DNA from 4 places in the Kitasatospora sp. NPDC057904 genome. Region 1 is predicted to be linked to each of the others. Evidence: riboswitches for the same ligand, from Rfam matches in the RefSeq annotation. Region 1 holds a riboswitch; each other region holds the start of a gene.

Region 1 (7,203 bases):
GGATGAACTGCACTTCGTACGTGCGGATCAGCTGCGCGGCCTCCTCCAGGCCGACGTAGGTCTGGAACCAGCCCGGCAGCACGTCGTTGAAGCTGTGCCACCAGCCGGACTTGTTGGCCTCGCGGACCAGGCCGAGCAGGGCCTCCCGCTCCAGGCCGTCGTCCACGCCGTAGAGGCTGAGCAGGTCGGCGACGTCGCGCTCCTTGAAGCTGACCCGGCCGAGCTCCATGCGGCTGATCTTGGACTCGGAGGCGCGGATCGCGTAGCCGGCGTCCTCGCGGGTGATGCCGCGCGCCTCACGCAGGCGTCGCAGCTGTGAGCCGAGGAGGATCCGGCGGACCATCGAGCCGCCGCCCGGCTGAACTGTGGTCATGCGGTCGAAACCTCCACCTAGGGCAAACAGCGCACAGTCTGCCATCAGTTGAGCGCTCACGGTGCCGATACTGACGGATGTTCCTATCAGTTCTGCACTCCACACACCAGGATGCACGTGCATCCGGCGCTTGCATATGCCAATAGTGCGACTGCACGTGAATCGACTCTTGCATCTGCAGTGAGCGCAGAGGACCATGGTGCACGTGCACCTGCACATCCCTGGCAATCCCGCGGGCTCCGCGTCGACCCCACGCGCGACTCCGTGCACCAGCCCGGCAGCGTCCCCCACGCCACCGGGCCTTCGTGTGCGCGCGCGCCTCGTCGAGGAGGGGGCCGTGCGGCCGAGCGAGTCGGAGGTGACCGGCATGACCCCGGCGGGTCCAGCCGTGTCCGCCCCCTTATGGGAGGAGCTCTTCATGGGCACCGGTACGGCTTTGGCGGTTGACCCCCACGTGGTCACCTGTACGCTCGCTCCTCGCTTCGAAGCCGTCAGAACCGCACGTGACTTCGCCCGGACCGCTCTGCAGCGCTGGGGGCTGATGGAGCTGTTCGACGACGTCGCGCTGGTCGCGTCGGAACTCGTGACCAACGCGCTGCGGCATGCGATCGGCGCACGGCCCGACCCGGTGGGCGGCGCCCTGGGCGAGTACGACTTTCCCACACAGCACGGTGGAGACGGCAGGCTGCCGATCCGAATAAGCCTCGTGCACCGCGCGCCGCAGATCGTCTGCGCGGTCAGCGACCCGAGCAGCACCGGCCCGATCGCCCGGGAGGCGGACTTCGTGGCCGAATCCGGCCGCGGGCTGCACCTGGTGGACTCGTTCAGCCACTCCTGGGGCTGGCACCCGCTGGGCGGGGGCAAGGTCGTCTGGGCGCTGTTCGAGGCCGACGCGCAGGCCGCGACCCCCGAACTCGGTGGCCGGCACCGGCGCTCCGCCTAGCGGCGGACGGGCACGCACCCCCGCAGCGCGGGCACGCGTCCCCGGATCGATGGACACCCCGGGAGGACCGAAACCCCGGGAAGAAGCGGTAGTTCGCCCTCGCCGGGCTCGCGCCGGAGACCTACCGGCCCCCCGCAGCGCACCCGCGACGACCAGTGCGCCCCCGACGGCCGACGGGCCGCCAGTGCGCGGGACAGCAGCGCACGGGACAGCGTTACGCGGGACAGCAGCGCACGGGACGGTGGAGAAGCCCGCGAAGAGGCACACCACCGAGCGCGTGACGAACCGCGCGGACGACCGCGGGGCCGAGCCTGCGGAGAAGACAAAGGCCGCCGTGGTGTCAGCACCCACGACGGCCCCCCGATGGCTCCTGGTGCGGAGCGGTGGCCGGACCGACGGACGTCCGGTGAAGCGGCCGGACGGCCCGGTGAACGGCCGGACGGACGTCCGGTCAGGCGGACAGGTGGTCGAACTCCCCGTCCTTGGCCCCCAACAGCATCGCGGCGATCTCGGCCCGCGTGTAGATGAGCGCCGGACCGTCCGGGAAGCGCGAGTTGCGCATCGCCACGTCGCCCCCCGGCAGCGCGGCGAACTCGACGCAGTTGCCCTGGGAGTTGCTGTGCAGGCTCTTCTGCCAGACCACTCCCTCCAGCTCGGTGGCGGCCATCCCGTTGTAGGGACCGTACGAGCCGCCCAGTTCCTGCGATTCGTGCGAGTCGTGCATAGAAGTCTCCCGAAGAGCCCCGGAGTTGCGGTCCAGCGCGGCGCCCCCGGCACCCGCCGAACGAACGGGCCGGCCCCGTACCAGCCCGGCACAACGCCTCACTTGACGCGATGATAGCCCTTGTGCACGTGCATCAGCACGAGACGGTGCAGGTGCACGAGGCCTTTCACCGGCCGACCTGAACTCTTCACGGACCCTTCTCCTGACGGTACGTAAACGGACATAGCCGACCGAACCGGCCCGCTTCCGATAACCGGCCGTGAGCGGCTCCCCGCTAAATGTTGATCTTCGAAAGCCGGGAGTCGCGCACTCGTGACCCTCCGTCAGACCGCCCGTCGACTGTGAGACATCTCACGCGCCACAGGTGCAACGTGACGCCCCACCGGACACGTCTCCAGGAGATACCGGCGGACGCGCGGGGGTTGGGCCAGGTATGTCCGGAATATGACCTAATGACCGCTCATCGACCCGCGCACGCGGGAGCTCCGCGCGCCGCGCACACCACGCTCGCGCGAAACCGGCACGGCAGCCGACTGCAGCCCTGACGGGCCGATGTCCTACGATCTCCGCCATGAGCACCGCAGCCATCCCGGGCGCGCCACTGCCCGTTCGCACTCCAGGCTCCCGTGCGCGGGGGCGCCACCGTCGCCCCGAGCGCCCCGAGATCCCGTCCGGCTCCCCGGCCCTGGTGCTCGCCGTGCCCGCGACCGCCGGGCCCGAGTCCCACTCGGTCGTCGAGGAGCTGCTCTCGATCGTCCGCAGCGAGCAGAACGGCGTCCAGACCGCGGTGGGCTACCTCCCCGGCGACGGCACCGAGGGCGCGGACGGCACCGAGCGCAGCATCGGCGAGCTGCTGGCGGCCGCCGCCGAGGCCGGCGTCCCGGCACCGATCCTGGTACCCCTGGTGCCCGGCCCGCACGACTTCCTGCCCGAACTCCACGCACTCGCCGCCGAGTACGGCGCGCACGTCACCGACGTGCTGGGCCCGCACCCGCTGCTGGCCGAGGCCGTCCACGTCCGCCTGTCCGAGGCCGGGCTGGCCCGCGCCGACCGCGCCCGCCTGTTCGCCATCGCGACCGCCGCGGACGGCGTCGTGCTGACCACCGTCGGCGGCGAGGACGCCGCGGCCGCCGCCGGCATCACCGGCGTGCTGCTGGCCGCCCGCCTGGCCGTCCCGGTCGTCCCCGCCGCGCTCGACGTGCCCGGCTCGGTCGCCGCCGCCGTCGCGCACCTCAAGGAGACCGGCTCGCAGCGCCCCGCGCTGGCCCCGCTGGTGATCGGCCCGGAGGCGGACTCCGAGCTGCTCGCCACGGCCGCCGAGGAGACCGGCTGCCCGTCCGCCGCGCCGCTCGGCGCCTACCAGACGGTCGGCCAGCTCATCGCCTCGCTGTACCTGGCCGCGCTGCCGGCGCCGTCCGCGGAGGCCCTGGCCGCCGCGCAGGCCCAGGCCGAGGCCGAGGCGGCGGAGGCCGCCTCCGAGGGCTCCCGCGCGGCCCACGCGGCCGGCGGGACGGCCTCCGGGGCGACCGGGGAGGCCGCCGGCGAGTAACCGCCGACAACGCGTACGGAAGGGCCCGGAGCGACCGCGCTCCGGGCCCTTTCGGCTTGCGGCGTAAGGGAATTAAGAGCCGAATGCGCGAGATGTCCGTTCTGTGATTGTTTGCGATCGGGTGACCGCCCGTCATGCGATTCCTGAGAGCCTGACAGTTGTGCACATCCGCAGGTTTATTGCGAGAAAACGATCATTTTCGATCTTGGAGAAGGAAATTCTTGGCGGCTTTCCATAATCCGTGATGCGCATCACAGGTATTTGCAGTTCGTACTTAAGTCTGCTTAACGTGCTCCCCGTTCGTGACCACACGGACCCAGCACATCCGCAACGCCGAGTCCTGCCGTCGGGTGCGCTGGAAGCGCGAAAACGCACCACGGCAGGAGCGGGGGACCCACAGGTAAGTCGCCCCGGACCGATCCACGGAACGGTCCTGGGCTAGGGGTGAAGCCGCGCCACAGCGCGGCCGGGCAACTCCGGCCCGAATCCGACAGCTCACCTCGCAGGCGTGGGAGAGGACCGCGTCTTCATGCTGCCCACCAACGGCACTCGCCTGTCCAGCCGCACCCGCCGCGTGATCGCCGCCCTCGGCGTCGCCGGCGTCGGCCTCACCATCCCCTGCCTCACCTCCGGCACCGCCTCCGCCGCCTCCGTCGCCACCTGGGACAAGGTCGCCCAGTGCGAGAGCAGCGGCGACTGGAGCATCAACACCGGCAACGGCTTCTACGGCGGCCTGCAGTTCACCTCCAGCACCTGGGCCGCCTTCGGCGGCACCTCGTACGCCCCGCAGGCCAACCAGGCCACCAAGGACCAGCAGATCGCCGTCGCCGAGAAGGTCCTCGCCTCGCAGGGCCCCGGCGCCTGGCCCGTGTGCTCCGTCCAGGCCGGCCTGACCGCGGGCGGCGCCCCGGCCGCCGTCGACACCTCCGCCGCCGCGAGCACCGCGAAGGCCGCCCCGGCCGCCCCGGCCGTCAAGCCGGCCCCGAAGCCCGCCGCCCCGGCGCAGGACCAGGCACAGGCCCCGGCCGCCGCCGACTCCGCCAAGGGCACCTGGACGCAGAAGCGCCAGGACTGGACCCAGGGCGGCACCACCCAGGCCGGTGCCTCGGACTACACCGTCGTGGCCGGCGACTGGCTGTCCACGATCGCCGACAAGCACAACGTCAAGGGCGGCTGGCAGCGCCTGTACGAGCTGAACCGCGGCACCCTGACCGACGGTCCGGACACCATCTACCCGGGCCAGCACCTGTCCTTCGGCGACTCCGCCCAGGCGCCGGCCGGCCAGTCCGGTGACTTCAACTGGTTCGACCGCTCGCAGAAGCCGGGCCAGTCCTCCGCCGGGAACGCCGTGACCGCCCAGCCGGCCGCCGAGGCCCAGACCCCGGCCGCCAAGCCGTCCTCGAAGCCCGCCGCCAAGCCCTCCGCCCAGGCGCAGACCCCGGCCCCGGCCGTCACCGGCTCGATGGCCGCCGCGGTCAGCTTCGCCAAGGCGCAGGTCGGCCAGGCGTACGTCTACGGCGGCACCGGCAACGGCGGCTGGGACTGCTCGGGCCTCACCCAGGCCGCGCTGCGCGCCGCGGGCATCTCCATCCCGCGCGTCGCCAACGACCAGGCCGCCGCGAGCACCCATGTCTCGCTGGACAGCCTGCAGCCGGGCGACCTGCTGTTCTGGTCCAACAACGGCCAGGACTCCGGCGTCTACCACGTCGCCATCTACATCGGCGGCGGCCAGTACGTCGAGGCCGCCAACCCGAGCTCGGGCGTCCGCCTGCAGACCATCGCCAACTGGGCGCCGGACTTCGCCGGCCGCGTCTGAGGATCCTTCCGGAACCGTCCCGCCGGGGACGGGTGACGGATCGCGGATGACAGCGAACAGATGACAGATAACAGATGACAGATTTCATCATCTGTTATCTGTCACCCGCCCACCGCCCCGGGGAGAGACTGGTCGCTCTCCCCGGGGCTTCGGCGTACCCGCCTCCGAAGTCCGTGCCGCCTCCCCCCGGCGCGCACCCGCGGCTCCGCGCATCGGAGCATTCGCGTGGTCAAACCCCGGCCCAGCGGGCATGCTGCTGCTCTGCACCCGAGGAGGAGTCACCCATGGCCCAGGTCACCGTCACGCTCGACGCGAACCTCGCGATCGACGCGATGATGCTCTCCGGCACCAAGAGTCCCCAGGACGCCGTCGAACTGATCCTGCGCGACTACCTGGCCCGCGGTCGCCGCACCGAGACCCGCACCGGCGACGCCGCCGACGGCCACCGCGTCACCGCCGACCGCCCGACCGTCCAGGAGGGCTGACCCCGGCCCGGCACGGCACTCGCGGCACAGCCCAGCACGGCGCAGCACAAGCCCAGCACAGCACAGCACAGCCCGGCACAGCACAGCACAAGCCCGGCACAGCCCGGCACGGCACGCCGAAGGGCCCCGGAGAGCAACCGCCCTCCGGGGCCCTTCACACGGCCGTCACCGGCCTCAGCGCGCGCAGGCCCCCGTGGAGCCGCGCATGACCAACTCCGGCTGGAACATGAACTCCCCGCGCTGGGCGGCGTTCCCGCCCACCTCCTCCAGCAGCGCGTCCACCGCCGCCGTCGCCATCGCCTCGACCGGCTGGCGGATCGTCGTCAGCGGCGGCTCGGTGAAGGCGATCAGCGGCGAGTCGTCGAAGCCGACCACCGACACGTCCTGCGGCACCGACAGCCCCCGCTGCCGCACCGCCCGGATCGCCCCGAGCGCCATCATGTCGCTGCCGCACACGATCGCCGTGCACCCCTTGTCCAGCAGCGCGCCCGCCGCCGCGTGCCCGCCCTCGACGCTGAACAGCGTGTGGTGGACCAGCTCCTCGGCCTCCTCCTGCGTCCGCCCGAGGACGGTGCGCATCGCGGCCGTGAAGCCCTCGATCTTGCGCAGCACCGGCACGTACCGCCTCTGGCCGACCGCCAGCCCGATCCGCTCGTGCCCCAGCTCGGCGAGGTGCTGGACGGCCATCCACATGGCGGCCCGGTCGTCCGGCGAGATGAACGGCGCGTCGATCCGCTCGCTGAAGCCGTTGATCAGGACGAACGGCACCCCGCGCCCGGCCAGCCGGGCGTAGCGGTCGTGGTCGGCGGTGGAGTCGGCGTGCAGACCGGAGACGAAGACGATGCCCGCCACCCCCCGGTCCACCAGCATCTCGACCAGTTCGTCCTCGGTGGACCCGCCGGGCGTCTGGGTGCACAGCACCGGCGTGAAGCCGTGCCGGCTGAGCACCTGCTCGATGACCTGCGCGAGCGCGGGGAAGATCGGGTTGCTGAGCTCCGGCGTGATCAGCCCGATCAGCCCGGCGCTGCGCTGGCGCAGGCGGGTCGGCCGCTCGTACCCGAGCACGTCGAGGGCCGCCAGCACGGTCTGCCGGGTGGCGGCGGAGACGTTCGCCTTGCCGTTGAGTACGCGGGAGACGGTGGCTTCGCTGACCCCCGCCTGCGCCGCGATGTCTGAAAGTCGCGCCGTAGTCACGGTCCCAGAGCCTATTGCAACCACGTCAGACCGCCCACCAGCCGGTGCTGTCCGGTGCGAGCACCGTCTCGCCGCCGTCCACGACCAGTTCCGCCGAGGCGAGCAGCAGCGTGCCCGGG
Region 2 (7,203 bases), on a different contig from region 1:
GGACCGCGCGGCGGCCCGGCTGCCCTTCCCGGACACGTCCACGAGCAGGAGCTCCAGCAGGTCGTCCTCGGGGCGGTGGGTGCAGAGGAGGAAGTCCCCGGAGAAGGAGGTGCCGCCGGCGGGGGCGAGGGCGCTGTCGAAGTGCCAGTCGAGGAGGCGGTCGGGGAGCCGGGCGAGGGTCCTGGTGTGCTCGGCGAGTTCCAGGAGGATGGAGTCGCCCTGGGTGCCGCGCAGCCCGAGCCGGTGCCGGAAGCGGTTCGCGACCAGCACCGTCGCCCCGGTGGCGGCGAGGACGAGGGTCACCCCGAGCCGTACGCAGTGCGGGTCCTGCAGGGCGGCCCCGAGCGCACTGCCCGCGAGGGCCGCGCACACGAGCACCAGCAACCGCCCGCGCGGCAGCACGAGCCCGCCGACCACGAGCGGCAGCACGAGCGCCGACGGGGGCCAGCTGTACGGCAACGCGAGCGGCAGCAGCCCGAGCACCACCGTGAGCACCAGCAGCACGACGAGCGCGTCCCGCCCGGCCCGAGCGTCCCCGTCCAACAGCCGCCCGTACCACCGCCGCACCCTCCCGACCAGCGCGGGCAACAGGACCTCCACCAAACGGGTGGGCGGTCCCCGGTCATGACCCCCCAGTCAGCCCCGCCACACTAGCCCCCAGCAGAAACGTTCCCTCCGCCCCACCCCCGAGCCCCCCGCACGGGAAGTCGATCCTGCCGACTTCCCGCGCCTTCCGGACCGCCGCAGCCCGCCCCCAGGCCCTCCCGCGCCCTCGCCAACCTTCCTCCCCCGCATGGGAAGTCGCCCCCGGCCGACTTCCCGCGCCTTCCGGACCGCCGCAGCCCGCCCCCAGGCCGTCCCGCGCCCTCGCCAACGTCCCTCCCCCGCACGGGAAGTCGCCCCCGCCGACTTCCCGCGCCTTCCGGACCGCCATAGCCCGCTCCCAGGTCCTCTCGCGCCCTCGCCAATCTCCCTCCCCCGCACGGGAAGTCGCCCCCGCCGACTTCCCGCGTTGCCCTCATCCCGCCGCCGCACCGCCCCGGAGCGCGCTCTCCCGCCACGCCTGCTCACGCGAGAAGTCGGCTCCGCCGACTTTCAGCGCGGCCTCGGTGTCCTGCAGAGGCGCTCCGTCGCCGTGCCGCGCGCCCGATCCCGGCTCTCTCTTGCCCTCCTGCTCGCCGCACTGCGCGAGAAGTCGATCCCGCCGACTTCCTGTGCTCTCCGGATCACCGCAGTCCGTTCCCGGCCCCCGCGCGGCCTCACCTACCTCCCCCTCCCCGCGAGAAGTCGATCCCGCCGACGCCGGGTCGGCAGGGCTCGCGCCAGGCTCTCCGTGCGCTCGCTGGCCTCACTGCGCAGGAGGTCGCCCCCGCCGACTTCCCGCGTGCTCCGGATCAACGCGGCCCGTCCCCGGCCCCGCGCACATTTGCCAACCTCTCTCCCCGCGCGAGAAGTCGATCCTGCCGACCTTCCGCGCCGCCCTCATCCCGCCGACTTCCCGCGCGCTCCGGAGCGTTCTCTCCCATCACGCCTGCCTCGCACGAGAAGTCGGCTCCGCCGACCTTCAGCGCGCTCTCGGTGTCCTGCAGAAGCGTTCCTTCAGCGTGTCGCGCGCCCCGTTCTTGCCCTCTTGCCCTGTTGCTCGCCGGGCTGCGCGAGAAGTCGATCCCGCCGACTTCTCACGCGCCTCCGGGGACGAGCAGAACCGTTTCATCGCCGCCATGCGCAGAGTGCGCCGCCTCCCCGCCAATTGCACCGCGCCAAAAGTCGGCCCATTCGACTTCCAGCGCGCTGCCGCCTCTGCCAGGCTCCGTGCGCGAGGCGCCGGCCGGGGCGACTTCCCGCGCGGCTTGCCCAGTGCCCCACGGGTCTGCGCCCGCCGCATGAGAAGTCGACCCTGCCGACTTCCCGCGCTGCCACCCGTCCCCGTGGCCTCGATCTCGTCCGCGCGAGAGGTCGACTCGGCCGACTTCTCGTGTGTTGTGCCCCGGGGTTCCAGGGCCCGTAAGAAGTCGACCCTGCCGACTCTTCGTGCTGCCCTGAACCTGCTGCCGCGCCCTCGCGTGGCGAGTGGCCCGGCACTGCCGGCGCGAGAGGTTGCCGGCCTCGGGGGCGCGATCAGGCCCGGCCCGAGGTCGGTCGCGCGAGAGGTCGACTCGGCCGACTTCTCATGCGTTGTGCCCCCGGGGTTCCAGGGCGCGCAGGATGTCGAACCTGTCGACTTTTCGTGCGGTCCTCGCGTGGCGGGGGAGGGGGCGGTCGCGTCCTGCTCGCCTGGGAGGTCGGTCTCGCCGACTTTTCGTGCTGCCCTGAACCTGCTGCCGCGCCCTCGCGTGGCGAGAGGTTGCCGGCCTCGTCGGGGGCGCGATCGGGACCGGCCTCGATCTCGTCCGCGTGAGAAGTCGACGCGGCCGCATTCTCGTGTCGCCTCAGGCCTTTGGCCAGGTGTGGAGGCCGCTCGTCAGGGTGGTGATGAGGCGGTCGTGGGTGGTGGTCAGGTCTTCGGCGAGTTGGAAGGCTCCGGCGATCGAGAGGGACGCGAAGCCGTGGGCGAGGGAGCGGACGGTGCGGGCGGCGTGGATGGCTTCGGAGCCGTCGAGGCCGTACTCCCGCAGGACCGCGACGATCACCCCCACCAGCCGGGCCGCCGCCGCGTTGAGGTCGTCGTCCGCCTGGGGGGCCTGCGGCAGGGCGTTGTACCGGTGCGGGTACGCCGTCGCGTAGGCGTGGTAGGCGCGGAGGACGGCGGCGACGGCGTCGTCCCCGCTGCGGCCGAGGGCGGAGTCGGCGAGTCGGGCGGCCAGTTCCTCGGTGACGCGGACGGCGATGAGCCGCCGCAGTTCGGTGAGGCCGCCGCTGACGTGCTTGTACAGGGAGGGGGTGGCGACGCCGGCCCGGGTGGCGACGGCGGCGAGGGTGAGGCCGTCCGGTCCCTGGTCGTCGATGAGGGCGAGGGCGTGGTCGACGACCTGCTCGGGCGTCAGTCCGACTCGGGGCATGGCTCGGTCTCTCTGTGTCGTGATCCGGGGGAGGAGGCTCAGGCGATCTCGGTGAGGAAGGGCAGCAGGGCACCGGCGACGGCCTGCGGGTTGTCGGCCATCGGGTAGTGCCCCGAGCCGTCGATCATCACCTTCCGGGCGCCGAGCGCCGCGGCCTGCCGGTCGGCGACGACCTCCGGCTTCGGGAAGTCGGGGTCCTTGGCGCCCATGAGGACGAGCGCCGGGCACCGCACGGCGGCGGTCCAGCCGACGGGCGAGGAGTCGCCGCGGACGTGTCCGCGGGTGGCGGTCCTGCGGCCGGGGGTGCGCAGCGAGTCGACGAGCCCGGCCACGTACGCGTCGAAGTCGGCCGGCTTGGCGCCCGGGTAGGCGAGCTTGCGGTGGTAGAAGCCCCAGAACGCGGGCCAGTGGATGACGACGGTCCCCATGGCGTGGACGACGCCGCGCATGAGGGCGTTCTGCGGGAGGTTCTCGATGAAGGCGTCGATCAGGACGATCCCGGCGACCCGCTCGGGCGCGTCCCCGGCGACCTTGACGACGGTCGCCCCGGTGTAGGAGCTGCCGGCCAGGACGGCCCGCTCGATGCCGAGGTGGTCGAGCAGGGCGAGGACGTCGGCGGCGATGGCGCCCGGCGCGTAGTCGTCCCAGGCGATCGAGGACTCGCCGAAGCCGCGCAGGTCCATGGTGATGACGCGGTGGCCGGCGGCGGCGAGCAGCGGGACGAGGCGCCGGTACGAGCGGCGGCTGTCGAGCATCCCGGGGAGGAGGACGACGGGGGTGCCGTCGCCCTTCCGGGTGTCGTCGAAGGCGATCCGGCCGCCGGGAACGTCGAGGTACTGGGTGTCCGGGGTGGTGGTGCCGTTCATGGTGGGCCTCCTCGGTCCGCTGCTGCGGTGGCATCGGCGGTGCTGCCGATAGCCATAAAGCTAAGGCTAATAGCCTTAGCCGTCAAGCTATCGGCCCGCTCTGATGTGAGGAGGCCGTCCGCGCCGACCGGCACCCCGCCCCCTCACGTCCCTTCGACCTTGAACGGGTCGTGCTCGCTGAGCAGCTTCTCCAGCCGGGCCTGGTCCACCCGGGTGACGATCTCGTTCGTCTCCTGCTTGTCCCGGATGACCTTGGCGAGCGTGAAGGAGGAGGTGACGGTGTAGAGCAGGCCGATCCCGAGGAAGGCCCGGGTCCAGGCCCCGACCGGCAGGTAGGCGATCCCGAGGGCGAGGGCGGTGCCCGACAGGGCGAAGGAGAGCACGGCCTGGAGGTAGTACGCGGCCGTGGTGCGTGACTGCATCGGTGCGTTCATGGCGCCAGGATGGCGGCGGTCCGGCCGCCGCACATGAGTAGGAGTACTCAGACGGGCCTGGTCGGGCCGTCGTTCGGTGATGCCCAATCACGTTAAGTAGTGCCAGGGGTGGGTAAGAGCCGCAAATCAGTCATAGGGCGCAAGGCACCCGCCCGGTTGTCGGCCGTCCCGGGCGGATGGCTTGGAATCAGGGCGCCCTAGGATTAACGTTTGATAACGCAGCGCGGTCGAAACGCCGTACCCAGACGGCACCGTGCGCCGTCGCCTAATCCCGCCGGCCGGCCTCCGGGCAGGTCAGGGAGCCGGGGAACCACGTTCCTTGGGGTGAATCGGCGGGGCCCCGGCCCGGCCGTAGGAGACCTTCCTGCTCCGAACCCGTCAGCTAACCCGGTAGGCGCGAAGGAAGGAAAGGAGCACGCCTCCGTGGCGTCGACGCACACCCCGGCACAGCCCGCCGGCCCTGCCGCCGGTACCCAGCTCCTCGACCACCCCCGTCCGGCCGGGGACGAGTTCCCGGCCCCGGAGGCCGAGGCCAACCGCCACCGGATGCCGCGTCAGACCCGCGGAGCCTCCCCGCTGCTCGGCGTCACCGCCGTCGCCGCCACCCTGGGCGCCACCGGCTTCGCCTCCGCGACCCCGGCCGCCGCGCCCGCCGTCGAGTCCCCGGACGAGGCCCCGGTCGCGCTCGCCGCAGACCCCGGCCTCGCGCTCGCCGCCCGCATCCAGCAGCAGGCCGACGGCCAGCGCACCGCCGCCGAGGAGGGCGCCCGCGTGCAGGCCGCGCAGGAGGCCCAGGCCAAGGCCGCCGCCAAGGAGGCCGAGGCGAAGAAGGCCGCCGACGACGCCGAGAAGGCCAAGGCCGCCGCCCTCACGCTGCCGGTGCGCGACTACAACCTGAGCGCCCACTACGGCCAGAGCGCCCGCTACTGGGCGCACCTGCACACCGGCCTGGACTTCGCCGCCGACACCGGCACCGCCGTGTTCGCGGTCGGCCAGGGCACGATCACCTCGGCCGGCTGGTCCGGCGCGTACGGCTACCGCATCGTCGAGACCCTGCCCGACGGCACCGAGATCTGGTACTGCCACCTCTCCTCGATCATCAAGGGCAGCGGCACGGTGACCTCCGGCCAGCAGATCGGCAAGGTCGGCGCCACCGGCAACGTCACCGGCCCCCACCTGCACCTGGAGGTCCGCCCGGGCGGCGGCGCCCCGGTCGACCCGGAGACCTGGCTCCAGCAGCGCGGCCTGAACCCCTAGCCGCCGCGCAACGCAAACGGGAAAGGCCCCGACCGTCGCCGGCCGGGGCCTTCCGCATCAGTCCCGTTCCGACGGCTCCGACGATTCCGGCGACTCCAGCGATTCCGACGGCTCCGACGGCTCCGGCGATTCCGACGGCTCCGACGCCTGCGGCAGCTGCGCCAGGTACGCCTCGATCTCCGCCGGCCCCGGCTCCGGCGCGAGCTCGGGGAACTCCTCGACCAGCAGCCGCGGCAGCCCCGGCACCGTCCACTCGCCGCACAGCGCGAGCGCCGCCTGCACCGCCGCGTCCTCGAACTGCCCGAAGTCCCCGGCCAGTTCGTCCGGCATCGGGCGCCCCAGCGCGTTCAGCTCGGCGAGGTTGCGGTAGCTGCGCCGCATCAGGCCCTGCTCCAGCAGCCGCCGCGCACCGTCCGTGGCCATGCCGACCGACAGCACCCGGCCCGGGCCCCAGCCCTGCTCGTCCGGCTCGTCCAGCCACCCGGCCTCGGCCAGCGCGGCGAACGCGTCCAGCCGGTCCTCCTCGGCCAGTTCGAGGAACCCGGCGAGCCAGTCCCGCACCGCGGCCCCGTCCGTGACGTCCACCCCGTGCGCGCGCAGCAGCACCGCGTACAGCCGGGGCCACGTCACCAGGTCCGCCCGGCGCAGCAGCCCGGCCGCGACCTCGCCCTGCCACTCGGCCTCGGCGTGCAGCCGCTCCTGCCGCTTGGCGTTGAGCCGCTTCGCCGCCCGCTGGTGGTCGACCAGCAGCCGGACGGCCTCGCCGTACGCGAACGGGTCCTCGTCGGGGGCGGGCTGGACGTACAGGTGGAGCCGCTCGTACAGCAGGTGCTCCACGGCGTCCGAGGTCAGTTCGGGCCAGCCGTCGCGCATCCTGCCCTCGCCCAGCTCCAGCAGCGCCAGCACCGTGCGCAGCGGCGCCTCGGCCACCGGGGTGCGGCCCTCCGCCGCCGCCCAGGCGAGCAGGTCGGCGGCCCTGGTGCGCGGGGCGAGCCGCAGGTCTTCGTCGTTCATAGCTCGAACGGTAACCGCTGGTCGGGGGTAGGGTCGGCAGCCATGGTCCCCGTACGTCTCACCGGCCCCCGGCTGGCCATCCGCGAGTACCACCACACCCCGGAGGAACTGGACGCGCTGCACGCGCTCTTCGGCGACCCGGAGGTCACGCGGTACCTCCCGTTCGAGCCGCGCGACCGCGAGGCCTGCGCGGACCAGCTCGCCCTCTACCTGGAGGGGGCGATGGAGGAGGAACGCGAGACCTACCGCCTGGCCGTCACCCTCCACGGCGCCGATGCCGAACCCCAAGCCGAAGCCGACGCCGCACCCCGAGCCGACGCCGGAGCCGACGACCCGGCGGACGCCGCGCCGATCGGCCAGGCCGCCCTCACCCTCGGCCCGTACCGGTCGGCCGAGCTCGGGTACGTGCTGCGCCGGGACGCGTGGGGGCACGGCTACGGGAGCGAGACCGCCCGGCTGCTGTGCGTCCTCGCCTTCGACCACCTCGGCCTGCACCGGCTGGCCGCCTCCGTGGACGTCGACAACGCGGCCTCCGTCCGGGTGCTCGGGAAGCTCGGCTTCCAGCGGGAGGGCCGGGTCCGGCACGACGTCCTCAAGGGCGGTGTCTGGTCCGACTCGTACCTGTACTCGCTC
Region 3 (7,203 bases), 220 kb from region 1:
CGCCGGCGTCGCGGAAGTTCTTGACGATCGAGAACAGGTAGTCCCAGCGGCCGGCGTTGAGTCCGGCGGCGTGGTCGCGCAGCTCGTAGAGGATCTCGTCCATCTCGAACGCGGCGGTGATGGTCTCGATCAGGACGGTGGCGCGGACGGTGCCGTGCGGGATGCCGAGCTGCGCCTGGGCGTGCGTGAACACGTCGTTCCAGAGCCGGGCTTCGAGGTGGCTCTCGGTCTTCGGGAGGTAGAAGTACGGGCCGGAGTTGGGGTCCTCCGGACCCTTGGCGAGCAGCCGGGCCGCGTTGTGGAAGAAGTACAGGCCGAAGTCGAAGAACGCGCCGGCCACCGGGACGCCGTCGACGAGCAGGTGGTTCTCGTCGAGGTGCCAGCCGCGCGGGCGGACCACGACGGTGGCGAGTTCGGCGGCGGGCTTGAGGGTGTAGGCCTTGCCGGCGTCGCTGGTGAAGTCGATCCGGCCCTCGTAGGCGTCGATCAGGTTGACCTGGCCGCTGACGACGTTCTCCCAGGTCGGGGAGGTCGCGTCCTCGAAGTCGGCGAGCCAGATCCGCGCGCCGGAGTTGAGGGCGTTGATGACCATCTTCCGGTCCGTGGGGCCGGTGATCTCGACGCGGCGGTCCTGGAGGGCGCGCGGCGCCTCGGCGACCTTCCAGTCGCCGGCGCGGACGTCGGCGGTCTCCGGGAGGAAGTCGAGCGTGCCCGCCTGCGCGATCTCGGCGCGCCGGGTCTTCCGCCGGGCGAGGAGGTCCTGCCGGCGGCCCTCGAACGCGCGGTGGAGGCCGACGACGAAGGCGACCGCCTCCGGAGTGAGCACCTCCTCCGCCCGGTGGACGCGCGGACCGGCGACAGTGACGACCGGAGCGGCGGGGGAGACGCCGGGTCCCTGATCTGTGGCCATGAGCAGGACACTCCTAAGACGGTTGAGCCTGGCGAAGGGAGCTCCGGTGGGAGCTTCCTTTGGGGAACTTCCTTGATCCGAACCCACCTGTCGGCGCATTCGATTCTGTAAGGTGGAGACTAGTTTCCGCGATACAGAATTTCAACGGTTTGTTGATGTGATCGCCGGGACTCTACTCCTCCCCGACAGCGAAGGGAACGCCGGTGGTTGCGACCCCCGACACAGCATCGACGACGGGCGCCGACCGCGCGAGCGGCGGCGTGCAGTCCGTCGAACGCGCCTTCCAGCTCCTGGAGGCGCTGGCCGACTCCGGCGGCGTGGCGACGCTCAGCGAGCTCTCCACCACCTCCGGCCTGCCGATGCCGACCATCCACCGCCTGGTACGTACCCTCGTGCAGCAGGGTTACGTCCGCCAGGACACCGCCCGCCGCTACACCCTCGGCCCCCGGCTGATCCGGCTCGGCGAGACCGCCGGGCGCCTGCTCGGCAGCTGGGCCCGCCCCTACCTGGCCGAGCTGATGGAGGCCACCGGCGAGACCGCGAACCTCGCGGTCCTGGAGGGCGGCGAAGTGGTCTACGTCGGGCAGGTGCAGTCGCGCCGCTCGATGCGGATGTTCACCGAGGTCGGCCGGCGGGTGCAGCCGCACTGCACCGGCGTCGGCAAGGCGCTGCTCGCCCAGCTCCCCGAGGAGGAGGCCCGCGCCATACTCGGCCCCAACACGCTGCCCGCGCACACCGAGTACACCGTCACCGACCCGCAGGAGCTGCTGCACCAGCTCGCCGAGGCGCGCGAGCGCGGGTACGTCGTCGACGACCAGGAGCAGGAGATCGGGGTGCGCTGCATCGCGCTCGCCGTCCCGGGCGCGCCGACGCCGACGGCGCTGTCGGTCTCCGGCCCCGAGGCCCGCATCCGGGCGCTGGAGCAGCAGGACGGCGCGGCCTCGCTCGTCCCGGTGATGCACAAGATCGCGGCCCGGCTCGGACAGGTCCTCGCACCCTGATGGGTGGTCAGTTGAGGTGTCATGCGCAGGAAGTCGGACTGGTCGACTTCCTGCGCACGCGTTCCTCCGTTCGAGCGGACGGAGGGCGGGGCGCGGCGACGGCCGCCCGCCGCTCGGCCACCCTGGTGCGGACGCGGCCCGCGACAGCGCAGGCGGCCCGAGCACGAGGGCATGGTGAACGGCGATGGAGCGCAGGCGCAAGAGGCTTCGCGGCAGGACGGGGAACGCGGCACGGAGCGGGACGTGGCTGACGGTGGCCGTGGCGGCGGGCTGCGCGGTGGCGACGCTGACCGCCGACCCGTCGTGGGCCGGGCAGCGGCCCGACCCCCGTCCGGCAGTGCAGCTCGCGCCGGCGAGCCGGGCCGCGGCGCTGTCCGACTCCGACCTGGAGGTCGTCCGGCTCGACCCCAGCCCCGCGCCGCCCGGCGGCACCACGACCGTGCACGCCTTCGTCGCCAACCTCGGCCCGGACACCACCGCCTCGCCCTTCACCGTGATCGTCACCCTGCCGGAGGAGGTGACGGCGGTGGGCCCGTACTTCCCCGAGAACTGCGAGGCGTTCCTGGGCCGCGAGGTGCGCTGCACCTTCGGCCCCGGCCTGCCCGAGGGACGCAGCGCGACCGCGCTCGTCACGGTGCGGATCTCCCCCATGGCGCATACGGGCCTGCTGACCGGCGGGAAGGTCACGGTGATCAGCCCGGACGACCGGCACCCGCGCAACAACCGGCAGCCGTTCGACATCAGGGTCGTCGAGACGGCTGCCGGCTGATGGCTACCGTGTGCCGGTGCGGTTACCGGTAGACGCGGACGTAGTCGGCGGCGAAGGTGATCGGGGCGGTCCCCTGCGGCGCGGGGTGGTACTGCCCCGCGCACACCGACAGGTTGAGGATCAGGTACGCCGAGAAGTTCGCGCCGACGCCCTTGCCGTCCGAGAACACCTTCACGCCGTTGACGTACCAGTCCACCGAGGTGGCGCCGTAGTACGTGCCGATGGTCACCCACTGGTCCTTCGCGACGGCGCTCGCGTTGGTGTAGTAGTCGAAGTTGCCCGGGTTGACGTGGTTGGTCAGCTCCAGGAGGTTCGGGTTGTCGGGGTGGTACTCGAAGGAGTCGATCTCCCCGTTGCCGTTCTTCCAGGTCCACAGGGCCGGCCAGGCGCCGGAGCCGGCCGGCAGCTTGACCCGGGTCTCGGCGTAGTCGCCGGTCTTGACCTGGAAGCCCTCGCTGGAGCCCTCGGTGGTGAGGAAGCCGGTGTTCCAGGACTGCTTGCCGTTCTCCAGCGTGTTGCTGCCGGGGGTGGCGGTGAAGGTGGCGACGCCGTTGGCCACGCTGACGTTGTTCGGGTCCAGCCAGTCGAGCTTGTTGTCGTCCGGGTTGTGGTTGCCGTACTTGTACGCGGTGCTCTTGTCGCCGACCCAGCGCTGGCCCCAGTTGATCGGGCCGTTGAACTCGTCGGACCAGGTCAGCGACTTGCCGGCGATCGGGGAGGACGGCTCCGGGGTGCTCGGGGTGGCGGTGGCGCTCGGGGTCTGCGTGGGTGCCTGGGTGGGTGCCTGCGTGGGTGCCTGGGTGGGCGTGGGGGTGGGGGTGGGCATGGCCGACGGGGTGGTGGTCGGGGCCGGGGAGCTGGAGACGACGAGCTGCTGCGACGGCAGGTTGTGCCAGGCGCCGCCGAAGTCCTGCCAGAACCCGAACTGGGTGTAGGTGCCGGCCGACAGAGCACGCGCGCCACTGGTGAAGGTGTAGCTCCACGGGCAGATCGGCACATTGCTGGCGTTGCCGGGGAAGTCGAGGTTGTTGCCGGCCGCGTCGCGCACGCCGACACCGACGGTCTTGGCGGTGAAGCAGGACGAGGAGTGGACGGTGAGGGTCGCGGTGGCGGCCCGGCCGGCGACCATCGTGGCCGGGGCGAGCCGGTCCTGGGTGACGGTCGGACCGGTGGCGGCCTGGGCGCCGGGCGCGGACTGGAGGCCGAACAGGCCGGCGCCGGTGATGGCGAGCGCGCCGGTGGCGGCGAGGGCGGCGGTGCGGCCGCGGTGGGACGGGCGGGCGTGGCGGGGCGCGGGGCGCCGGGCAGGCTTGTGCATGGGGTGTCCTCTGCGACGCCTGCGAGGTGAGCTGTCGGGTTCGGACTGAGAGGTCGCCCGGCCGCCGGTGGGAACGGCTTCACCCCAAGCCGCGGCCGGCACGCGCGAGGGCGTGCCGGGTCGTGGCGCTGACCTTGGTTCCCCCGCTCCCGTCCGCTGTGGTGCTCGGTTGCCCGCCGTCGGGTGGACGGGACTCGGCGTCCCGGCGGCGGGGTCCGCGAGGGCGGACGCCGTTGCAGGCTAGGCAGTCGGTCCGTGAACGGACAACTCGTCTCGGCCGGTTGTCGCGCAGCTCACAGTCGTGTCGATCAACTACGGTGCGCAGTGGATCAGTTGGCCGGCATCCCGGCGGGCCGTTGATGTTCGGGCGAGCCGGGCACCGATCCGGACCCCGGCGTCCGGCGCCCCGGCGGGTTCGAGGCGGTCGCGCCCGCCGAGCAGCCGGGTGCCGCCGGCCGTCGCGGTGCCGGTGCCGGTGCCGGTGTCACCCGATGGTGGGCGGTGCCCTGGCGGGCCCTGCGTGGTGACGGTGACGGGGGTGCGTCTTCACTGGCAGTGGCGTGCGAGCTCGCCCGATCGGATAAATTGGAGGTCCGACATCCACCGTCGTGCACAAGAGCACCGCGCCCCCTCCCGCAGAGACGAGGAACCGCCGCACCATGACCGCGCCCCTGCCCGCCTTCGCCGGCCGCACCTACCTCTTCCGGGCCGACAACGGCGCGGCCTTCCGCAACGCCTACTCGGCCGACGGCAAGCGGCTGCGCTGGGAGGGCCTCGGCGAGTCGGCGGGCCAGTGGGAGGACGTGGCGCTCCACGTCGCCGAGGTCGCGCCCGAGGTGTACTTCGTCAGCTGGACGGAGCAGAGCGGCATCACCGTCAGCCACGTGATGGACCTGGTCCGGCTGACGGTGCGCGCGTTCTGGACCTTCGAGGGCGAGGGCGGCCGGGTCGGCGAGCTCCACACGGGGACGCTGGAGCGGGTGGCCTGAGGCCGGCCGGTCCGCGAGGCCGACGACCGTCGGGCTGCGGGAGCCGGCCGGCTGCAGCGAGTCGGACCGCCGGGACCATCCGGCCGCGGGAACCGGCTGTCAGCCTACGAAGGCCGGCTTCAGGCTGCGGGGGCCGGCTGGCCCGGCTGGTTCGGGACCTTGAGGTGCTCGGACAGCCACTCCAGCGAGGACGGCAGCAGCTTGCTCCACGTCTCGAAGTTGTGGCCGCCGGTCTCCAGCATGCTGTACGAGACCTTCATCGGGCCGGGGCTCTGCACCGCGTCAATGAACGCCTCGGTGTCGTGCTTGTAGTCGCCGTCACCCTGCTTCGTGCCCGCCAGCAGAACGGCCGCCTTGGGCTGCGGCAGGTTCTTGAGCCTCCACATCAGGTCGGCCTCGTCCCGGCGCTGCCGGCTGCCGCCGAAGAGGTCGCCGGTGGTCGGGTCCTCGGCGGCACGGTAGTAGCCGGAGAGGGAGACGGCGGTCGGGAAGACCTCCGGGTGGCGCATGGCGAGCTTGACCGCGCAGTAGCCGCCGGTGGAGTTGCCCATGAAGGCCCACGCCTGCGGGTCGGCGGAGACCCGGAAGCTCGCCTGGATCGCCGAGGGGACGTCCTTGGTGAAGTACGTGTCGGACTGCGCGCCGCCGGGGATGTCCTCGCACTCGGTGTCCTGCGGGAGGGCGGGCGAGGGACGCATGAGGACCATGACGGTCGGCTGCATCTTCCCCTCCTGGAGCAGCTTGAGCGCCGCGCCCGGGTAGTTGAACCGCGTGATCAGGTTCTCGGCCTGCCCGGGGAAACCGGTGCTGACGATCACGGCCGGGAACTGGCGCTGCGCGTACTCGGGCTGGAAGTACTGCGGCGGCAGGTAGACATAGCCCTCCGTGGACAGCCGGGTGAGCTTGCCGTCGATCCGGACCTTGCGGATCTCGCCGGACTTGGCGGGCTCGCGGCCCATCGCGCCGCCGCCCTGGACGGAGGCGTGGCCGATCGTCTCCACGAGCAGGCGGCCGGAGGCGTCCGCCTTGTTGTGGATCACCACCGGGCCGTTGTCACCGCCGGTGCCGAGCAGGTCGTCCCAGCTGCTGTAGAAGGAGAAGTAGTTGTTGGCGACGAGGCCGAGCGCGGCGAGCACGGTGAACTGGGTGGCGAGCAGCGTGCCGATCCGGCCGAGCACCGCCTGCCAGGTCTTCCTCGCGAGTCTGGGCCACAGCCAGACCGTGGCGGCCATCATCACGACGGCGATCAATACGGTCAGCGCCAACACCTTGTGGCTCGTCAGACCCATGTCCTACTTGCTCCCACGCCTCGAACTCACGCCCCCGCCGCTAGGACATCCGGGGCACCTCCCCGGTTCCCCGTCGGGACGCGATCTTCCACCCTAGCGGGCCGGGGTTCCGGGTGACGGATGACAACTTTCAGATAACAGAGTTTGAAATCTGTCATCTGAAAGTTGTCATCTCGCCGAGCCGAACCTGATAGAACGTCAGGTGATCGGGGATCCCTGGAGGTGGCGCGGTGGGCGGCTGGAACGAGGAGATCCGGGCTCGGGTTCGCGAGCCGCGGATCTGGTACGTGGCGACCACGGACGCCGAGGGCGCCCCGCACGTCACCCCGATGTGGGTGGACCTGGAGGGCGACCTCGTCCTGTTCAACACGGCCATCGGCCGCACGAAGGAGCGGAACCTGCGCCGCGACCCGCGCGTCTGCCTCTCCAACGCCGACCTGGCCGATCCGTACGACCGGGTCCAGATCCACGGCCGTGCCGTCGGGTTCGTGACCGGCGAGCGCGCCGACCGCCGGATGGACGATCTCGCCCGCAAGTACCTCGGCGCGGAGCGCTACGAGTGGCGGATCCCCGGCGAGCGGCGCGTCACCGTCCTCATCGAGCCCACCCGCATCCGCCGCGTCGTCGGCGTCGAACCCCTGCCGGCCGCGGCCTTCGAGGACCACTGACGCACAGCCTGCTCACGGCACCCGGCTCACGGCACCCGGCTCCACAGTCGCAGCCCCCCGGTGAGTTCGCGCATGCAGCGGGCGCCCAGCTCCTGAGGTGAACCCGGGCCCGTCGCGGGGGCGTCGGAGAGGGCCCACTCCTCCAGGGCGACCCGGATCGCGGCGGTCGCCGCAGCGGCGGCCAGGCGGATCTCCAGCGCGTCCGCGCCCTCCGGGCAGCGGTCGGCCAGGACGCCGCGCAGCCGCTCCTCGGAGTCGG
Region 4 (7,203 bases), on a different contig from region 1:
CGCAGTACCTGGTCTGGCTGATCGGCGTCGCGGCGGTCTGCCTGACGGTCCGCGGCAGCAGCCAGCGGCCGGTGGCACTGCTGATCCTGCTCGCGGCGCCGCTCACGCTGCTCGAATTCCCGCTGATGTTCACCCAGGTCCTCGCGAGCGACCCGGCGGCCATCGCCGTCCTGTCGGCGCGCAACCTGCTCCTGCTGGCGGCGACGGTCCTGTCCTGCGTCCGCCTCTGGCGCTCCACGCGGGGCACGGACCGGCTGCCGCCGACCGTCGTGCTGACGCAGCCGGAGCCCGTCCCGGCCGGCTCCTACCCGGTCCGCCCGGGCATCGCCTACGAGCAGGACCTGCTCGACGGGATCGACCGGCCCAACACCCCGGCCGGGCGTTAGCCGCCCTAGGCGTTGAGAGCGGCCACCTCGGCCACCCACAGCCGCGTGAACTCGTCCTTCCCGAGGCCCAGTTCGGCCCGGAACAGCCGGTCCATCCGCTGGTCGCGGTCCTCCCCCGCGCCGTCCGCCGCGCCCACCGCGCGGTAGAACGCGACCAGGCGGGCGGTGCCGAAGCGGGCGGCGATCAGCCGACAGGCGAGCCAGGCCTGCTCGTAGGCCTGGGCGATGCCGGTGGTGCCCGCGGCGAAGTCGCGGTCGGCGGGCAGGGCCGTGGGCACCCTTCCGGCGGCCACGTCCCGGGCCAGCTCGGGGGCGATCTGGCGGGGCGTGCGGCCGGAGTCGCGGTAGGCCGTCCAGTCGGCGACGCCCTCGGAGAGCCACAGCGGCGTCCAGGCCCGGGTGTCGGCCCGGGTCGCGACGTGGGTGGTCTCGTGGGTGACGACCACCTGGCGGCCGAAGTCGCTGAGCCGCCCGAACGCCTCGGGGTTGATCAGCACCCGGTCGGCCGGGGTGTGCGAGGGCGCGCCGGGGGCGGCCACGGTGACCGCCGCCATGCCCGTCCAGCCGGCCGGATCGGCCTCCAGCAGGCGGGCGAACTGCGGCTCGGTGGCGGGCAGTTCCAGCAGCAGTCGGCCCGCCCAGCCGGTGCCCCAGACCGCGCTCACCGCGGGGACGGCGCGGTCGCCGATCGCGACCGGCCCGGCCGGGTCCGGTCCGGCGGCGAGGCCGAGCACCAGGCACTGCGCGCCGCGCGCGGACCGTCCCGTCCCGAAGTCCCAGAGCGCCGGCGGCCCGCTCGCGGCGTCCTCGCGCTCGACCCGCCAGCCGTCGGCCCGCGTCAGCGTGAGGCGGCGGGGGTAGACGGCGGGGTACTCGTCGTAGCCGGCGACCCGGACGTCCAGGTCGGCCGTGACGGTCAGCCGGCCGGGGTCCGTGCCCGGGGAGACGACGAGGTTGCGGTAGCCGGCGGTCAGCGGCAGTCCGGTGGTGGCCGACAGCTCGCGCGCGCGTTCGTCCAGCACCGCCGCCACCTCGGTCCGCTCGTCCGCCCCGCCGAGCCCCCGGCCGGCCACCGCGGGGGCGACGGGCGGCAGCGACAGCTGGGTCAGCCCTCCGGCGGCGAGCAGCAGGGCGCCGCGCCGGGACAGCACGCAGGGCCGTATCGCGTCCGGTCCGGACGGGGTCGGGCTCAGAGCCGGACCACCCCCGCGACGGGCATCGCGTTGACGCTCTCGTACCGCACCCTGGCCCCCGGGTACGGGGCGTGCACGATCACCCCGCCGCCGGCGTACATGCCGACGTGGTGCATGTCCCGGTAGAAGATCACCAGGTCTCCCGGTCGCGCTTCGGACAGGCTCACCCGCTGGCCGGCGTAGGCCTGGGCCTGCGAGGTGCGCGGCAGGCTCACTCCCGCCTGCCGCCAGCTGTAGTACATCAGACCGGAACAGTCGAACGCGCGGGGGCCGGTGGACCCGTACACGTACGGCGACCCGATCATCCGCACCGCCGCCGCGAGCGCCGCCGCCCCACGCTCGGAGGCGGGCGGGGTGGTGCCGAGGTCCAGCCGGTCGGTGCCGCGGGTGGCGCGCTGCTCGGCCTCCTGGGCGTCCTGCGCGGCCATCCGGGAGCGCTCGGCGGCGCCCAGGCTGTTGAGCAGCCGCTGGGCCTTGGCCAGCCGCTGCTGGATCTCCTGCTTGCTGTCGGCGAGCGTCCGGCGGGCCTGGTCCAGCTCGGCGAGCTTGGCGGCGGTCTCGGTGCGGCGCTGGTCGAGCCCGCGCTGACGGGTCACCAGCTCGTGCAGCGTCTCGTTCTGCCGCTCGGTCGCCTGGTCGAGGGTCCGGGCGCGGGCGAGGTAGCCCTCCGGGTCGGTGGCGAGCATCAGCTGGACGGTCTGCGCCATGCCGCCGGAGCGGTACTCGGCGCCGGCCACGGTGGCGAGGTCGCCGCGCAGCTGGTTCAGCTGGTCCTGGGCGGCGGCGATCTCGCCCTGGAGGACGGTGGTCTCGCCCTGGAGCCGCTGCTGGGCCTCCTGCGCGGCGTTGTACTTCTCCGACGCCTGTTCGGCCTCGTTGTACAGCTGCTCGACCTGCGCCTTGACGTCCTTGCGGCTGGGCGCGTCCGGGGAGCCGGGGGCGGCCTGGGCGCTGCCGCCCGTCGTGACGCCCAGGGCGGTGGTGGCGGCCGCGGTCAGCACCAGCGCACGGGCGAGCAGTTGGGAACGGCGGTGCACGGGCATGGCGGCGGCTGCTCCAATCCTGCGGACCGGTCCCGCCGCCGCACCCAAGCGGGCGGTCCTGGAGCGGGAGTCCGGTGGCAGACGTTAGCGAGTCCGGGCAACCGAGTCCAAACCTCTCCCAACCCGAATATTTGACCCTTAATCGGACACCAGTCCGAGGAAAGGAAACGCCGCAGGCCCGGACCTCCGGGGAGGAGGGCCGGGCCTGCGGGAAGCCGAGCGGGGAATCAGACCCGCACGATGGACGAGAGCGGCATGTTGGTGACCGCCTCGTAGCGGACGCTCGCACCCGGCTTGGGCGCGTGCAGCACCTGGCCGTTGCCGGCGTAGATGCCGACGTGGTGGGCGTCGTTGAAGAAGATCAGCAGGTCGCCGGGCTGGGCCTGGGAGAGGTCCGTGCCGATCCGGGTCCCGGCGCCGGCCTGCTCCTGCGAGGTGCGCGGCAGCGAGACGCCAGCCTGGTCGAAGGCCCAGACCATCAGGCCCGAGCAGTCGAAGGAGTTCGGGCCGGTGGCGGCCCAGACGTACGGGCTGCCGATCTTGGTGGCGGCGTAGGACAGCGCGGCGGCACCGCGCGAGCTGCCCGCCGCCGGCGGCTTGGCGACCGGCGAGGACGACGGGGCCGAGCCGAGGTCGGTGCGGCTGCTGTCGCGGGAGGCGCGGTCGGCGGCGGCCTGCTGGGCCTTCGCGGCGTCGGCCTTGGCCTTGGCATCGGCGGCGGCCTTGTCCTCGGCCGCCTTGATGGCCTGGCGCTCCTGCTCGGACAGGGTGTTGAAGAGGTTCTGGGCGGCCGTCAGCTTCCCCTGGATCTGTTCCTTGGACGCCTTCAGCTGCTGGGTGGTCGCGTCCAGCTCGGCGAGCTTGCCCTGGGCCTCGGTGCGGTCCTGGTCCAGCTTGCGCTGCTGGTCCTGGAGCTCCTTCAGCTGACCCTTCTGGGTGCTGCCGGCCTGGTTCAGGGCGTCGGCCTGGCTGAGGAAGTTGTCCGGCTTGGACGAGAACATCAGCTGGACGGTCGGGGATATGCCCCCGTTGCGGTACTGCTCGCCGGCGATCTGGGCGAGGCCGCCCTGGAGGTCGGTCACCTGCTCCTGCTGGCGGGCCACCTGGTCCTGGAGGCCGCTGACCTGCTTCTGCAGCTCCTGCTGCTTGGACTGGGCGGCGTTGTACTGCTCGGTCGCCACCTCGGCCTGCTCGTTGAGCTGGTCGACCTGCTCCTTGACCTGGTCCTTGGTCGGCGCGGGGTCGGCGTGGGCGCCGGACTGCGCGGAGAGGGCGACGGCTGCCGCGGCAACTCCGGTCAGGAAGGAAACTCGGGCACGGCCGGCGGGCTTGGGACGACGATGGGACGCCACGAAGGCGGACTCCTTCTTCCTACGTCCGCCTACCGGGTGAGCTGACGGGTTCGGGCCGGAAGCATGCCCTACGACGCCTCACGGCCGTTCCACCGGCCGACCTGGCGCCGATTCACCCCGGAGGAACGTGGTTCCCCGGCTCCGCTCCACAGCGCCCCCTGTCACTGGGCTCCCCTGTCGGACGGTCGCTTCGACCCGTCCCGCTGCTTCACGAACTCGGCGGGAACCACCGCCGCCACCCTGGCTGGGCGATCGACAGTGCGGTGGTCCGGGTCACGACCCTAGTAACTGAACCGTGATCGGTTCAAATCCTTGTCAGAAAAAAGGCGGAAGAATAACCAAGTTCTTTTGTGAAGATGACAGAAGGTGATCGCAGCAGCACGCAAGGCTGATCACTTGTCACGCGAACGCGGCGAAACGCAGGGAAACGCGCTCAAGCGAACGCGCCACCCCCGCTCGGGAGGTGGCGCGGATCACAGGGCCGTCGCGCCGGCCCGCGGCGTGTCGGCGGGTCAGACCCGGCGGATGGTGTTGATCGGCATCGCGTCGGCCTTCATCACCTTGACGACGTCGCCGGTGTGCGGCGCGTGCACCACCATGCCGTTGCCGATGTACATCGCGACGTGGTGCATGTCGGGACCGTAGATCACCAGGTCGCCGGGCTGGGCCTGGTCCAGCGAGGGCACCCGGGTGCCGTAGTGGCCCTGCTCCTGCGAGGTGCGCGGCAGCGAGACGCCGGCCTGGCCGTACGACCAGAGCATCAGGCCCGAGCAGTCGAAGGTGCTGGAGCCGACGGCACCCCACACGTACGGCGAGCCCTGCTTGCTCATCGCCTTGGCCACGGCCACGGCCGCGTAGCCGCTGGCCGGCGGCAGGCTGCTCAGGTCGACCCGGTCGGTGCCGCGCGAGGCGCGGTCGTCCTGGGCCTGCTGGGCCTTCAGCGCGGCGCGCTCGGAGGCGCTGAGCGAGTTGAGGAGGTCCTGGGCCTGCTTGAGCTTGGCGTTGACGTCCGCCTTGGACTGGTTCAGGTCCTTGGTGGTGGAGTCCAGGGAGGCCAGCACCGCGGCGGCCTCGGCCTTCTCCTGGTCCAGGCGGCGCTGCTGGTCCAGCAGGCCCTTGAGCGCGTCGGTCTCGGTGGCGGTGGCCTGCTGCACGCTGGAGGCCTTGGCCAGGTAGTTGTTCGGGTCGGAGGAGAGCATCAGCTGGACGGACGGGTCGATGCCGCCGGTGCGGTACTGCTCGCCCGCCACGCCGGCGAGGCCGGTCTGAAGCTGGGTCATCTGCTCCTGGCCGCGGGCCACCTGGTCCTGGAGCTGGTCGGCCTGCTTGCGCAGCTGGTCGGCCCGCTCCTTGGCGCCGTTGTACTTCTCGGCGGCCTGCTCCTGCTCCTGCTGCAGCTCGTCGATCTGCGCCTTGACGTCCGTCTTGTTCGGCTGCGGCGCGGCGTGCGCGGCCACCTGGGCGGAGAGCGCGACCGCGGTCGCAGCAGCAGCGGTGAGCACGGAGACCCGCGCGCGGCTCGGCTGCTTGGGACGGCGGTGGGAGGCCAAGGGACCTGCTCCTTCTTCCATGGACTCACCGGTTCGGGTGAGAAATCCGGAAAATAGGTTTGACGCCAGACCCTAGTGAACATCCAGGCATTGCGCCACTCCCCCAAAGGCGTGAACTCCGAGCCCCCACGCCGCTTCACCGAATCCGCACATCACCGCAAACCGGACGCTGAGCGGCCGTCATCCCCATCGGCACGGAATCAGGGCCGCGCCAGCCGGTTCAGCAGCAGAACCGAGGCGACCGGGCGCGCGCCGGCCTTCCGCACGCCCTCCGCGACCTCCCGGTCGGCGGAGACCACCACGACCGGACGGCCCTGCGGCTCGGCCCGCACCAGGCGTCTGATCAGCTCGTCCGCCGTCTCGCCGGTCCGGCTGAAGCGCACCCGGACCCCGCGCGGCGGCGCCATGATCACCGGCACGTCCAGGTCCTGCCCGTCGAACACGCACGTGACCTCCGCCTGCGTGCGCTGGGCCAGCATCGCCAGCCCGCCCAGCAGCCGCAGCCGCTGCTGCTCCAGCGGCAGCGTCGGATAGCCGGTCTTCGTCACGTTGTAGCCGTCCACCACCAGGTGCACCTGCGGGATCGCCAGCAGCTGGTCCAGCAGGGCCGGATCGTCCTCCGCGAGCCCGCGCCGGGCCACGTCGTGCGGCGAGGCCGAACCCGGCACCACCGCCTCCACCAGGTCCGCCGGGCGGATCTGCGACACCGGCAGCGCCAGCTCGCGCTGCAGCCCCTGCGCCGACTGCAGCACGGTGTCCAGCAGCAGCCGCAGCCGCATGTCCTCCACGCTGCGCCCCTCGCGGGCCGAACGGCGGCCCTGCTCGGCGGCGGTCTCCAGCTCGCCGACGCGGTGCCGCAGCCGCCGTGCCTCGCTCTCGGCCGCACTGCGCTCGGTCGCCGCCTGCGCGCGCAGCGCCTCCAGCTCACCGGCCAGCCGACGGGTCTCGGCCTGCGCCCGGCGGGTGTCGCTCTCCAGCGAACGCACCTTCTTGCGCAGCGAGTCGGCCTCCCGCCGGACGTCCTCGGACTCGGCCCGCTGCCGGTCCAGGTCCGCGCGCGCCCCGGCCCGCACCTCGGCCAGCTCGGCCTGCAGCTTCTCCACCAGCCGGGCCGCCTCCGCGGCCGCGCCCTCGGCGCCGGCCCGCTCGGCCTCCTCGCCGGCCTCGGCGACCAGCCAGCTCCAGCCCGCCGACCGCACCAGGTAGGCGGCGGCCGCGACGTCCATCGGATCGGCGGCGCCGGGGACGCTGCCCGACTCCAGCGCCTTCACCAGGTCCGGCTGGCCCAGCCGCAGCCGCTCCGCTATCCGCAGCCGGAAGGCCGGCTCCGACTCCAGCGCCGCCGCGATCGCCGTGGCCGCGTACTTGGCCCGCCGGGCCGGGGTGAACTTGGCGTACTGACGCAGGCTCTGCGGCAGCTCGGCGGGCGGCAGTCCGCCGAGCGCGTCCGCGGCCAGGCCGACCACGCGCCGGCGCACGCCCTCCGGCAGCGGCCGGTCGAGCTTCTCGGCGGGACGGCCGGCGCCCGGGTCCGCGGCGGTTCCGGACGCGGCGGCACCGTCGGCGGCCCCCGCCGCCCCGGCGGCCGGCTCCGCAGCGGGCTGCCCCTGCGGTCCGGCGGGCTCCCTCGCTGCGTCCACCACGTCCTCGGCTCCGATCCTGGTCCAACGGGTGCGGCC

The links. A riboswitch is a leader RNA that binds a small molecule or an ion and turns the genes downstream of it on or off. The one in region 1 is predicted to bind cyclic di-AMP.
Region 2: it holds a riboswitch for cyclic di-AMP, as region 1 does, so the genes downstream of both, ACFVSN_RS40250 (M23 family metallopeptidase) here and ACFVSN_RS11630 (transglycosylase family protein) in region 1, are expected to answer to the same signal.
Region 3: it holds a riboswitch for cyclic di-AMP, as region 1 does, so the genes downstream of both, ACFVSN_RS10720 (hypothetical protein) here and ACFVSN_RS11630 (transglycosylase family protein) in region 1, are expected to answer to the same signal.
Region 4: it holds a riboswitch for cyclic di-AMP, as region 1 does, so the genes downstream of both, ACFVSN_RS22845 (NlpC/P60 family protein) here and ACFVSN_RS11630 (transglycosylase family protein) in region 1, are expected to answer to the same signal.

The regions. Positions count from the first base shown of each region.
Region 1 is NZ_JBHVOL010000003.1:658,350-665,552, reverse strand. Features, by position in the region: gene ACFVSN_RS11650 (helix-turn-helix transcriptional regulator) at 1-373, opposite strand, end outside; gene ACFVSN_RS11645 (ATP-binding protein) at 792-1,316, shown strand; gene ACFVSN_RS11640 (DUF397 domain-containing protein) at 1,768-2,040, opposite strand; gene ACFVSN_RS11635 (hypothetical protein) at 2,612-3,589, shown strand; cyclic di-AMP (ydaO/yuaA leader) riboswitch at 3,952-4,111, shown strand; gene ACFVSN_RS11630 (transglycosylase family protein) at 4,098-5,405, shown strand; gene ACFVSN_RS11625 (hypothetical protein) at 5,690-5,890, shown strand; gene ACFVSN_RS11620 (LacI family DNA-binding transcriptional regulator) at 6,065-7,084, opposite strand; gene ACFVSN_RS11615 (glycoside hydrolase family 13 protein) at 7,110-7,203, opposite strand, start outside.
Region 2 is NZ_JBHVOL010000030.1:55,702-62,904, forward strand. Features, by position in the region: gene ACFVSN_RS40230 (PP2C family protein-serine/threonine phosphatase) at 1-588, opposite strand, end outside; gene ACFVSN_RS40235 (TetR/AcrR family transcriptional regulator) at 2,430-2,999, opposite strand; gene ACFVSN_RS40240 (alpha/beta fold hydrolase) at 3,038-3,865, opposite strand; gene ACFVSN_RS40245 (YiaA/YiaB family inner membrane protein) at 4,009-4,299, opposite strand; cyclic di-AMP (ydaO/yuaA leader) riboswitch at 4,552-4,710, shown strand; gene ACFVSN_RS40250 (M23 family metallopeptidase) at 4,723-5,556, shown strand; gene ACFVSN_RS40255 (hypothetical protein) at 5,614-6,570, opposite strand; gene ACFVSN_RS40260 (GNAT family N-acetyltransferase) at 6,613-7,203, shown strand, end outside.
Region 3 is NZ_JBHVOL010000003.1:434,005-441,207, reverse strand. Features, by position in the region: gene aceB (malate synthase A) at 1-910, opposite strand, end outside; gene ACFVSN_RS10730 (IclR family transcriptional regulator) at 1,114-1,911, shown strand; gene ACFVSN_RS10725 (hypothetical protein) at 2,096-2,680, shown strand; gene ACFVSN_RS10720 (hypothetical protein) at 2,703-3,998, opposite strand; cyclic di-AMP (ydaO/yuaA leader) riboswitch at 4,000-4,172, opposite strand; gene ACFVSN_RS10715 (MoaF N-terminal domain-containing protein) at 4,658-4,987, shown strand; gene ACFVSN_RS10710 (alpha/beta hydrolase) at 5,107-6,276, opposite strand; gene ACFVSN_RS10705 (TIGR03618 family F420-dependent PPOX class oxidoreductase) at 6,507-6,944, shown strand; gene ACFVSN_RS10700 (TetR family transcriptional regulator) at 6,971-7,203, opposite strand, start outside.
Region 4 is NZ_JBHVOL010000009.1:2,407-9,609, forward strand. Features, by position in the region: gene ACFVSN_RS22830 (glycosyltransferase 87 family protein) at 1-386, shown strand, start outside; gene ACFVSN_RS22835 (hypothetical protein) at 392-1,537, opposite strand; gene ACFVSN_RS22840 (NlpC/P60 family protein) at 1,576-2,622, opposite strand; gene ACFVSN_RS22845 (NlpC/P60 family protein) at 2,850-3,974, opposite strand; cyclic di-AMP (ydaO/yuaA leader) riboswitch at 3,985-4,138, opposite strand; gene ACFVSN_RS22850 (NlpC/P60 family protein) at 4,487-5,524, opposite strand; gene ACFVSN_RS22855 (NYN domain-containing protein) at 5,725-7,164, opposite strand.